3 regions of the Paenibacillus sp. FSL R5-0475 genome follow, and region 2 is predicted to be linked to each of the others. Evidence: riboswitches for the same ligand, from Rfam matches in the RefSeq annotation. Region 2 holds a riboswitch; each other region holds the start of a gene.

Region 1 (4,230 bases), 330 kb from region 2:
TTGCCACTACCGTTACCTTCGCCAGTACCACTTCCACCATCACCAGGTGTTTGTACTGCGCTGGAGGTGTACGCAATGTAATCAGTGAAGTGATTGGTTTTTACGATTAAATCATTTCCATTATCATATGCATACTCTGACTTGCCGCTTGCCAAACCTAAGGCGTCACTTGCAAATTTTTGAATCGCATGAGGTGTGCCGTCTTGAATATAGGCTACATCTTTTCCTTTAAGGTCCTTAAAGGTTAACGTAATAAAGTGACTGAATTCTACCTTTGCATTGCCACCCATGGAAAAAGCTTGGATAATGTTCTCCAGCTTCTTGTCCTGAGAAATAACCTGGTTCAGACTATCTTTTATTTCAGATTCTGTGCCTGTTAAAGGAGAGATCAATTCAATCGCAGAGGCATCCCCACTTGTAACTTTTGCACCCTTTGGAATGACTACAGATACGTCACCTTTGGTAGCCTCTATCTGAGGAAGATCGCTGTTACTAAGTAAACTGACACTAACCTTCGATTGTTGATCTTTAGGAATAACTACCGTTATTTCCTTGTTGCTGTCTCCAGAGCTGATCGGAATGATATAATCATGAGCATCATCTTTGATTACAACTTCCGGCTTATCACCCGAAGGTAACTCTATTTCTTTTTCTTTCGGATCTTCTGGTTGAACAGGTCCCGGCTTTTCGTCAGACATATCATATAGACGATTCTTATGATTGATCAGACGATCATAAGCAACCAGTGCATATGTACCTTGATCTGTTGCCATACCATTTACTGCTCCTGTTGGTCTACTCTTAAAGCCACCATCAGGTCCAGAGTTGGCTAATAACGCATCAATTAGGGATTTACCCTCTTTAACAAACCTTGGGTCACTGTGTGGATCTATGCCAATTGCTGTTAAAGCAACAATAGCTTGTGCGATGCTTTCGCTACTTGAATATCCACCTTGACTGTTTTGGTTATCTTTCAACCATGCGACTGCCCGATCCACAGCAGCTTTTACATTCGGATTATCATAATAAGGCGCAAGAGCTTGTACGGCCATTCCAGTCATATCGACTTCGGCCCGAGAACCAAAAAAAGCCCATCCACCATTGGTTATTTCTTTACTTAAAATGAGCTGAATCAGTTTTTCTCTTGTGGTTTGCTCTTTATCCCCTTCAACTACAGGAATATCGTAATTTCGAGTATCTAAGGCAATCAGAGCAAATATAGGAGCATTAATCCCTTGATTCTTAACCAATTGATAATCAGCGAGCGCAGTTCTCAGATCATATCCTGCAACATTCGTGATATCTTTTCCGATAGATGCAAGACCTAGAATCCCTCTGGAATTCTCTGTACTGAAATATGGGTGGAGTTTACCATTATTTGTTGCCAATAAACTTTCAACCATCTTAGTTACATTATTGTAGTAGAGATCATAATAACCACTTGGTACTTTGTAGTTCGCACGTGCTAGAGAAAGAATCGACCATTCTCCGCTACCTGTTCCAAATGAAGGATTCTTTACGGTGTTAACGATGTAGGCCAAGCTTTTATCTAACTGTTCTTTAGCAGTGATTTTATAAGTAACCTGATAGGTTACATTATCTGCTTTGTTTCCTGCGCCATCTATAGCTGTTACTGCGATTACGTTACTACCTGGGTTTAGAGATGCTTTGTACTCACCATTAGTAGCTGACAGAACGACTTGGTTCAGCTTTACTACTGGAATAATGTCTTTATAGACATTGTCTGTAACCACTACTTTGAAGCTCACATCTTTACTGGATACTTCCTGTTTATCTTGTATACCTTCTATTGAAATCGTAGGCTTCTCTGTATCTGGCTCTTGTACTAGCGCATTAATCTGCTCTACTAGAGCTTGATCAACCTCTGTTGTTACAACTGCACTATCGGCAATTGCTTCATTCGCATGAGCCGGGATTACGCTTGTAGAGAACGTCGTGATAAATACTGCTACAATAAGTAACCAAGCTAAAAACTTATTTTTCTTCATGTTTCCATAACCCTTCCCTTCTCTTCCTATGTTAAAAAACAGAATAAACTTTCATAGCACTACAAAAAAACCACTCAACATAACGTCAAGAGGTTTAAGATAGTGAACCGCAACAATAGCAGGCATATACTATATCAAACACCTCTCTATCGCTCGTAGAGTTTAACGGTGTATCAGAAACAGGCAGATATTCTGGCTCAAGTATCATCACCCTTGCTACCTTCCCAGTTTCCCAGTGGTACCTTGCAAGGACTCCTCTTTCACAGCGGCGGGACCGCGCGGGATTCACACCCGCTTTCCATTTAACCAATCTATGATTGTATTTCCGAAACATTCATAATTGGCACCTATTGCTAATATTAATTTTTCCATGCTTCATCATATCTAATATAGTTGCTTTTGTCATGCAATATTTGTTTTTTGTATAACGAGTAGTTAGCGATAATCCTATTGAATATCAAATCTTTTTAACCACAATATACTCTTTTTCTCTCAGCTCAAAACCCTCCTCCAGTGACAAAGAGGCCAAATCAAAGATTCGATCATACTTTTTATTACGTGGGAGCCCTTCTTCCTCAGCCCAGCATGTATAAAGCTCAAACTCGGCACCAGATACCCCATAATCTATCATAAGCCTAAATAACTCCCGACAACACTTGAGTGAGGCGTTATACGATCCCGGTAGAGTATCTTTTAGCTTAGGGGATACAGAGAAGCCGCCCCAATTCGGTGAAATCCGGTACACATACGGACTCCGAAAATGCTTGCGAATCTCATCGTTCCAATACCCAAGTTCCTCTATAAAAACTCCCGCTGCATCTTCTTCCGAGTCATATACAAGACAGTCCTCATCTCTTAAATGAGATAGATCTGCGATGTCATCCAAAGGAATTATGCCTTGCAGGCGCAGAGCCTCTCTTTGTTTCTTATACTCCGGGGAATTTTTCACTTCATTATATGTCTTTGCTGACGGTACACTGCCTCTTTCTCCTAATGGAAGCTCTGTAGCCGAGCCTATGTAATGAAATCTGCTCACTGGATTGCCCTCCATAACTTTGGAATCACTGCAAATCACTAATTCATATATGAATTTACCACAAATTAGTAAGGTACTCGTTGAAATTATTCTATGTTAGGGTATTTGGTAAGCGTTTACAACGAATTCATGGAGGTGTACGTATTCATCTAAGCACCAAAGTACTAAGGAAGGTCAGGTTTAAGCATCCTCAAAAATGATCTTACAAAGGAGAATTCAATGACTACTCGAATCCAGAAATCATTCTTATCATTGACCCTTGTCACCGCTCTTCTGCTCTCTTTGTTCTCATCCATTGCCGCCGCTGCCACTAAGGACGAGCAACAAGCTAAGGCAGCACCAAAGAGTAAGATCCAATCCTATGTAGACGATATGCAGCCCGGATGGAACCTTGGCAATACTCTAGATGCTACAGGTGAGGATGAAACCTCCTGGGGCAATCCGCGTGTGACCCAAGAACTGATTAAGAAAATCGCCGCACAAGGCTACAAAAGTATCCGTATTCCTATCACTTGGGATTCACACATAGGCGAAGCACCGAACTACACTATTGAAAAAGCTTACCTCGACCGTGTCGAAGAAGTTGTAGGCTGGGCGCTGGACGCCAAGTTATATGTAATGATTAACGTCCATCACGACTCCTGGTTATGGGTAAGTCATATGGAAGAGAAGCATGAGGAAACGCTGGCGCGTTATAATGCAGCATGGACTCAAATTGCGGACCGCTTCAAGGATAAATCCGATAAGCTGATGTTCGAAAGTATTAATGAACCTCGTTTCACAGATGGCGGAAGTAAGGATGAAGCGAAGATGGAACAGATGCTTGCAGAGCTCAACAATTCCTTCCATCAGATCGTTCGAAACTCAGGTGGAAAGAATGATGTCCGTCCGCTAGTGCTACCTTCATTAGAGACTTCTCCTACCCAACCTAGAATGGATCAGCTCTACAAGACGATTACAGCTCTTAACGATCCGAACATAATTGCGACCGTTCACTACTATGGCTTCTGGCCGTTCAGTGTGAATATCGCTGGTTACACCACGTTTGAAAAAGATACAAAAAACGATATCATCCAAACTTTTGATAACGTTTACAACACATTCGTAGCCAAAGGAATCCCTGTTATCGTTGGTGAGTTTGGACTGCTAGGATTCGATAAAGATACAGGTGTGATTGAACAAGGC
Region 2 (4,230 bases):
CACAGATCCGTTATGTTCCGTTCTTAAGTAAACATTATTTCTGTCCACATTTGTAATTACGCCTACGTGCTGTCTACCATCTTTAGTCAGAATCCGCACTCTTCTATTCATGTAGCGCAAGCAGCTGCAATAAGCATCCATCAGGAAACTCCCCCTCGCTCGTATTACTTTATTTTATGATGAGAGGTTACGCCGGTAACGGCCAGCAGCGCCCAAAACTTCCGGCTCGACAAATTAACTTTCCAGTTCACTTTGTAAGGTTAACTGTCTTACTTGCTCTTTCTTGCCGTTTACGAGTACTACCACTTTATTGTCATTGTTGCCCTGATTCGCTGTTTCCTTCTTTTTCAGCCCTAGGTACTTTGCAATCCCGATCACATGGCTATCAATGATTGCTTGGATAACCACATCTTTTTTGAGTTTGGCAGCGTCGGTTACCACATCCAAAAATAAATTCTCCGTGAGTACTGCAGGTATGTTGCTCTCACGCACCACGTGCAGGTTTTTTGCCTTTTGGCCCCGGTCGTTGGGGACTCCATTACAAGCGGAAAAGACACTCTTTCGGTAAAAGAATGGTAGAAGAATCAAAAAAGCGCGGCTCTTGAAATTCCAAGAATCCGCGCCACAAAAGGTTTTTTTGGATGCTGGTGAAGGGAATTGAACCCCCGGCCTACGCATTACGAGTGCGTTGCTCTACCCCTGAGCTACACCAGCTTAAGGCTGATTTTTCTGTCAAACAAAAAATATTATACAACTTTCAGCCAGAAACGCAAGCCTATTTCTCCCTATTTCCCTACTCTCCCAAACTGCTATTCCACCTGTAGTTTACGCTCCACAGACTCCAGCTTTCCACGGCTAGTGGAGGGTTTATCGCGGCGGTCGTCTATTTTAAGTGAGGTAGAGACACGCTCTGCACCTGCGGCAAAAGGAGACTCGTGCAGCGCTTCGACTGCAGCAAAAATACGCTGAAGAGGCCCTTCGATGATTGTACCCATGGATGTAAGCTCATAAGTAATCCCTTCTACCGTCTTCAGCACTCGCTGCATATCCGCAACATAGCTGCTAAGGCTCGTACTACCTGTTCCAATCGGAATAACGGTTACTTCAGCAATAGGCATGAGAATACCTCCTCGGAATTTTAAAGTATGTGTCTCCTTCTATTGTAACAACTCCACCGCTCTGCCACAAATGATCTCATCTTTATTATGCCCCTTCTTCTTTCCCCAAAATTCTCCGAAATATGACTTTCGCCACAAGTATTTTTTCTAACATGAATTCTAGGGTCATCTGCACTACATTTATGGACTCTTTGTGGCATCTTTTCGGACAATTTATGAATCATTTTTTATATGCCTGTGGATCAATTGTGGATTACTTATGGACAGCCTGTGGATCATTTGTGGAGTACTTTTGAAGAACCCGCTCCCCGCGCGGGTTTTCTAAAAAACTGTTTACAAACACAACATCTTGGGTTATTTTTATCTAACGACAACAAAATATAGTGGAGACAGGCGCTTTGATCCTTTATCGGAATTAGAGCTTAATAGGGAAGTACGGTGAAAATCCGCTGCGGTCCCGCCACTGTAACCGGATGCCCCTTACAAGCTTTTAGAAGCTTAAGATGGGCAGATCTCCTGGCAGAAGCCACTGAGGGGTAAGAGCCCCTTTGGGAAGGCGCTGAGAGGTCCTACGGAAGCCAGGAGACCTGCCTGTTTCGACGACACCAACTATGAGTGCCTGCGAGGAACAGGAACGGTGTCCGCATGCGGTCATCTTCTTAGAGGCCACTACAAATATCTGTGTGGATATTTACATAACGCATCGGGCATTTTCTGCCATCCTCGCTAGAGGATGCTTTTTTTATGAGATCAGAATGAATATACGGCCGCTTATGCGGCCCCACTTCTTAATGATAGGACGATAGACTGAGAGGAGAGCTATACAATGACGTTGTTGGAGAGACAATTTAACGGTACAACAAATGCACGAGAAGTTCTTTTAGAAGAGCTCATTGATTTAGGACGCGATATTATCGACAGCCGGGATTTGGACTTGCTGCGCGAGAATGCCAATTTGAACGGAGAGAGTTTCTCCGGTAAAATGAGCAAGTTCGGCAGTGAATATTCAAAATGGTACGCCCGCAACTTTACGATGCCACCGCAGCTAGTGCAAGCCATTGATGACAATGTCGTCTATGTGCATGATCTGGATCAATACGCAATCGGAACGACTAACTGCATTTTTATCCCGTTTGATAAGCTTCTCCGCGAAGGCTTCAACACCGGCAACGGCAGTGTTCGTCCTCCGAACTCCATAATGACAGCTATGTCACTGGTAGCAATTATTTTTCAATCCCAGCAAAATGCTCAATATGGCGGCGTATCCGCCAATAAGCTCGACTATGATCTAGCACCTTATGTAACCAAATCCTTCGCTAAGCTGTTCCGCAAGGGTCTGGATTATTTTGATGAGGGACAAGCTAATGATTCTTTGGGCGAGATTACAATGAGTCGGACCGATCTGGCGGAGTTATATCCAAAAGCGTTTCGTTTTGCACTAAAGGAAACCGAAATCGAAACCCTGCAAGCGGCTGAAAGTATGGTACATAATCTCAACACCATGTCCAGCCGATCCGGTGGGCAAATTCCGTTTACCAGCATCAATTATGGTACTTGTACTTCACCAGAAGGTCAGCTTGTGATCAGCTCTCTGCTAACAGCAACGATGAACGGACTTGGCAGCGGAGAAACACCTGTGTTCCCGATTCAAATCTTCAAATGCAAGCAAGGAGTCAATCAACAGCAAGGTGATCCTAACTATGAATTGTTCCTAAAAGCGGCGGAATGTTCTGCACGCAGACTATATCCGAACTTCGCTAATCTGGACGCTCCGCTCAACTTGCAGTATTATGATCCAAGTGATCCTGATACGGAATTTGCTACAATGGGCTGCCGCACCCGAGTGCTCGGTGACCGTTTTGGGCGTAATCATTGCTCCGGGAAGGGCAACCTTTCCTTTAATACACTGAATCTGGTTCGGCTCGGTCTGGCACACGGCACAGTAACAGGCCGACGTACCGTCGCAGATGAAGCTGGCTTCTATGAGGATCTAAACCACTATATGGATATTGCGCTGGAAGGACTTCTTCATCGGTTCCACATCCAAAGCGCGCAAAAAGCTAAAGCATCCGATTTCATGATGCGAGAAGGCGTCTGGGAAGGCGGCGAAAATCTCGCTCCTGAAGACTCTGTAGGCGAACTGCTGAAGCATGGTAGTCTGTCGCTTGGCTTCATCGGTATGGCGGAATGCATGAAAGCCATGTACGGCAAACACCATGGCGAGGATATGGAAGTCCATGCCAAGGCTGTGGCTATCGTGCGTCACATGCGGGAGTATTGCGACCTTAAAAGTGAGGAACTTAATCTCAACATTACCTTGTTCGCAACACCAGCGGAGGGCCTGTCCGGCAAATTCACCAAGATTGATCGCAAGGTACTGGGTTCTATTCCGGGCGTAACTGACCGTGAGTATTATACGAACTCTTTCCACATCCCTGTATACTACGATCTAGGTGCTGCTCAGAAGATCAGCTTGGAAGCTCCTTTCCATGAATACTGCAATGCCGGGGCTATTTCTTATGTCGAATTAAATGGCAATGCCCGCAGCAATCCATCTGCTTTTATCAAAATCATTAAATATGCACTAGAACAACAGGTCAGCTACTTCAGCATTAACCATCCGATTGACCGCTGCTCCAGCTGCGGATACGAAGGCGTAATTGGGACAAACTGTCCTTCCTGCAACGCACATGAGAATGACGTGCACATCCGTCGTTTGCGCAGAGTTACAGGTTATTTAACTGGCGACTATCAGACCCGCTTCAATGCCGCCAAACAAGCCGAAGTACGGGATCGCGTTAAGCATCTATGAATATTTGCGGATACTATCCGGAGTCGATTAACGAGGGAGAGGGCATGCGGGCCGTCCTCTTCATCAGCGGCTGCCGTCATCGTTGCCCGGGATGCTTTAATCCCGAGACATGGAACTTTAAATATGGAGAAGTCTTCACCTTAGAACGTCAATATGAAATCATTGCAGAAATCGCCGCTAACCCTTTGCTGGATGGTCTAACACTGGCAGGCGGCGATCCTTTTTTCTCGGCAGAAGAGGTACTTGGGTTCGTTCATGAGCTTCGCGCCGTGCTCCCTGGCTTCCCCATCTGGATTTACA
Region 3 (4,230 bases), 2.4 Mb from region 2:
ATCTCTATGCCTGCATCCTCCAAAGCTTTAACTTCATGACGGAGCGCTAAGGCAATTTGATTCGCTACTGCTTCCCGACTAAGATCATCACGTACGAAAGACCAATTGAGAATCGTAACAGGACCAGTCAACATGCCTTTAACAGGAAGGGAAGTTAACGACTGAGCATAGACGCTTTCTTTTACAGTCATAGGCTGGATAAAAGCTATATCCGCATAAATAACTGGTGGCTTAACGCAGCGTGATCCGTAGGATTGAACCCAGCCATTACTAGTAAATAAGTAACCATCCAACTTCTCCCCGAAAAACTCCACCATATCGGTTCTTTCGAACTCACCATGCACGAGTACATCCAGACCCAGCTTTTCTTGGAAAGTGATTGCATCTGCAATCTGCTCACGAACGAACCCGTCGTAACGCTCTTGATTCCATACGCCTTTACGCCATTTCAACCTTGCCTGGCGCACTTCTACAGTCTGTGGGAAGCTTCCGATTGTTGTCGTTGGCAGAAGTGGCAGCTGCCACTTCTGCTGCTGCACCTTCAGGCGCTCAGCAAAAGGTAGGCTACGTTGGTCTGGTAAATCTGTAAGTCCCAGAACTTGCTCAGCCACATCCTTACGACCGCGTTCAGGAAGTGCACGGAAGGCCGTAAGGGCTTCGCGACTGGCTGTCAACGCAGCAGCAGCTTCTGCTGTACCCTCTAAGGCTGCAGCAAGCAGGCCAAGCTCTCTAAGCTTCTCATCAGCAAAAGCTAAAGCAGCCTTAACGGTGGCCTTCAGCTTCACCTCACCCTGAACAGTAACCGGAACATGCAGCAAACTGCAAGAAGGCTGTATAATAAGACGATCAAGTGATACATGTACACTCAGCTTCTCGATTAGCTGCAGCTTAGCATCCAGATCTGAGCGCCAGATGTTGCGTCCGTCAATAATACCCGCTCCCAGCCACTTATCCTCAGGCCAGCCAAGACGTTCAATCGATGCCAGGTTCGTCCCGCCATCATGGACAAAATCAAGACCTAAACCTTGTACCGGAAGCTTGAACAGTGCCTCCAGCGGTTCAGCAGCTTCAAAGTAAGTCTGCAGAATAATATTTAATCCAGGCACGGATTCAGCAATTTCTGTGTAAATCGAGTTAAGTAAGGATAATTCTGATTCATTAATTCCTGTAACAATCGCTGGTTCATCAATTTGTACCCAGCTTACTCCTTCTTGCTTCAGTTCCTGCAACAGCTGAACGTAAACCGGAAGAAACCGAGCAGCAATCTTCGCAATATCCGCAGATGCAAAACCTTTTGACAACTTAAGGAATGTATAAAGGCCTAAAACCACAGGTTTACCCTCAATTCCCGCTTGGGACTTGGCAAAACGATAAGCAGCCAATGGTTTATTCTCGGTCAGACGCGGCGTTTGTGCACCGATCTCTGGAACGATGTAATGATAGTTCGTATTGAACCATTTAGTCATCTCGCAAGCGGTAGCCTCAGCATTTCCTCTAGCCATCGCAAAATAAAGATCAAGCCCAATGTCGCCACCATCATACGCATAACGTGGAGGTACGATCCCGAACATTACAGCTGTATCTAGCACATGATCGTAGAACGTAAAATCATTTACCGGAATTAAATCAATTCCTGCCTCCTGCTGAGTCTTCAAATGCTGAAGCTGAATTCCTGTCATTTCAGTACGGAACGCTTCCTCATTTATTTTTCCCGCCCAGAAGGCTTCCAACGTTTTCTTCCACTCGCGGTTTTTTCCGATTCTTGGATAGCCAAGATTGCTTACTTTTACTTTGTTCGTCACTTTGCAGCTCCCCTTCTCCATCTTCTTATTTTGGACTCGATATCACTTGCATTCCTTTAAAAAAGAGCGCCCTTCCCTAAAAAAGTCAAAGGGAAAGACGCCCATAATATACCTATGGTTAACGTCTAACACCTTCCTATCCTCCGTAGGTGAAGCAGTGCTGTTGAAACAGGCAGGTCTCCTGGCTAGCGGTGTCAGCATCCTTAGCAGTCTTCCCAGCAGTAGTAAATTGCCAGTGACATATGTTGCTATGGACTCTTCCGTTACAGTGGCGGGACCGCATCGGCTTCAAACCGAATTTCCCTATTAAGCCTACCGAATTACTAATTTCCGGCAAGCACCTGTCTCCGATATTGTCAAGCTAAAACGCCTTCGGTGTCCTTATACGGACGGTAGGCGTTTATGCGAGAATTATAAGAAAGTATTTCGTGATACTTATACTTTCTTATCATCCATAAGCTAAAACGCCTTCAGCGTCCTTTTAAGGACGGTAAGCGTTTATGCGAGAATTATAAGGATAAAGTGAGTGTCTTAAATCTGATGTCATCATACGTGAAAGCCCCCGTCATCTGCAATAGATTACGGGGGCTTTTGTTATATCGATTCCTTATAACGGATTTAGAAAAACACGAAATATACTACTGCAGCAAGTACTATGCGATATATAGCAAATGGTAAAAGCTTAATCCGATTGATCAATTTCAAGAAGAAACGCATCGATAATAGTGCAAATACAAAGGCACTGATAAAGCCTGCAATGAAGAACGGCAGGGCATCGATGGTGAAATATTGCCAGTTCTTCATCAGTGAGAGTAAACTGGCGCCTGCCATGATTGGAACAGCCATAATAAACGTGAAATCAGCAGCAGCGCGATGACTCATACCCAGAAGAACACCACCAGAAATCGTCGACCCGGAACGAGAAAATCCCGGCCACAAGGAGAAGCACTGGACCAGACCAACACCTAGCGCCTGCTTATATGTAATCTGATCGACACTCTCCGTTTGAATCTTCTTTGGTCCGAATAGATCCGCAATAATCATTAATACAGCACCGACTACTAGACCGATTAACACGGTGGATGTAGAGAATAAATGCTCGTCAATATAATCATTAAACAGAACCCCCAGCACGCCTGCTGGCACTAAACCTACAAGCACCTGTGTAAGCTTCAGGTGGCCGCCTTTTTCAAGCTGTGGTTGTTGCTCGGTTACAGGATCCAACTGCTTGCGGCTGAAGCGCTTTAAGCCCAGCAATTCAATGAACCTATTTCTAAAAATAACTACAACTGCTAATATTGACCCCAGCTGTATAACCACTTTGAACGTATTGGCCGTATATTGCCCAAATAACTCTGTCGATTTTAACCACATATCATCAACAATAATCATATGACCTGTGGAGGATACCGGAGCAAATTCAGTCAATCCTTCAACAATTCCCAAAATAATAGCTTTAATAATCGTTAATAGCTCCATTTGTTCTCCTCCTTTTAATCATAACTTTTATCTATATGTCCTTCTCGGCTCAACCTTCGGTGTTCATTTTCCGGCTGCGCTTGCGGAAGAACAAATACCCAAGGATCACTACTCCACCTGCAAGAAGCACGTACACTACGTTGGAGTACATATCCATATACATGGCGATGTCTTCCCAGGACTCACCCAATGCCGCACCAATAAGCACCAGCAATAGATTCCATCCCAGCGTACCAATCGTTGTGAAGATCATAAACACTCCAAATTTCATGCCCGACATCCCTGCAGGGATCGAAATCAAACTACGCACTAGTGGAACCATCCGACAAAATAATACGGTCCAATAGCCATATTTGTCAAACCAAGCGTCAGCCTTGTGGATGTCCTTTTTGCTAATCCGGAGTAGGCCGCCCCAGCGTTCAACGATCTTTTCCAATCGATTTACATCCAACAAACGACCGATATAATAGAGAATTACTGCACCCAGCAGTGAGCCAAAAGTAGCAGCAATAATTACACCAGGAATGGTCAAATTCGTTGTGGTTGTCATGAATCCGCCAAAAGGAAGGATCACTTCGGAAGGAATCGGTGGAAATATATTTTCAAAAGCGAGCATCAGGAAAATACCAAAGTAACCAAACTGCTCCATAAAATCTGTAATCCATGCTTGCATTTCGTAACCCCCATTATTCAGATCAAGTTCTTCTTCAAGTTGCGTAAATAACGGCTGCGAATAAAAAAGAAGTAAAGTCCCTGGACAACCAAATATCCCAATAACACCGCCCCGGTCTCCACAGCAATAGATAAGTAAAACAACCGCTGAAGCGCAATAAAGGCAAACACACTATGCAAAATGGCTATCCCAACCGGAACAAAAAACAACAACGACAATTGTATCGTTACAATTCGGTTTAGCTCTTGATCTGTAAGTCCCATTTTGGACAATGTA

What was found. A riboswitch is a leader RNA that binds a small molecule or an ion and turns the genes downstream of it on or off. The one in region 2 is predicted to bind cobalamin.
Region 1: it holds a riboswitch for cobalamin, as region 2 does, so the genes downstream of both, MKX41_RS28505 (S-layer homology domain-containing protein) here and MKX41_RS27050 (anaerobic ribonucleoside triphosphate reductase) in region 2, are expected to answer to the same signal.
Region 3: it holds a riboswitch for cobalamin, as region 2 does, so the genes downstream of both, metE (5-methyltetrahydropteroyltriglutamate--homocysteine S-methyltransferase) here and MKX41_RS27050 (anaerobic ribonucleoside triphosphate reductase) in region 2, are expected to answer to the same signal.

Annotation. Positions count from the first base shown of each region.
Region 1 covers NZ_JBBORK010000001.1:6,375,832-6,380,061, reverse strand. Annotated here, with positions in the region: gene MKX41_RS28505 (S-layer homology domain-containing protein) at 1-2,009, opposite strand, end outside; cobalamin riboswitch at 2,175-2,375, opposite strand; gene MKX41_RS28500 (hypothetical protein) at 2,467-3,045, opposite strand; gene MKX41_RS28495 (cellulase family glycosylhydrolase) at 3,265-4,230, shown strand, end outside.
Region 2 covers NZ_JBBORK010000001.1:6,045,249-6,049,478, reverse strand. Annotated here, with positions in the region: gene MKX41_RS27070 (hypothetical protein) at 1-141, opposite strand, end outside; gene MKX41_RS27065 (N-acetylmuramoyl-L-alanine amidase) at 235-678, opposite strand; tRNA gene MKX41_RS27060 (tRNA-Thr) at 643-714, opposite strand; gene MKX41_RS27055 (MTH1187 family thiamine-binding protein) at 810-1,118, opposite strand; cobalamin riboswitch at 1,493-1,727, shown strand; gene MKX41_RS27050 (anaerobic ribonucleoside triphosphate reductase) at 1,945-3,930, shown strand; gene nrdG (anaerobic ribonucleoside-triphosphate reductase activating protein) at 3,927-4,230, shown strand, end outside.
Region 3 covers NZ_JBBORK010000001.1:3,662,731-3,666,960, forward strand. Annotated here, with positions in the region: gene metE (5-methyltetrahydropteroyltriglutamate--homocysteine S-methyltransferase) at 1-1,802, opposite strand, end outside; cobalamin riboswitch at 1,957-2,162, opposite strand; gene MKX41_RS16495 (undecaprenyl-diphosphate phosphatase) at 2,421-3,281, opposite strand; gene MKX41_RS16500 (DedA family protein) at 3,331-3,954, opposite strand; gene MKX41_RS16505 (ABC transporter permease) at 3,972-4,230, opposite strand, start outside.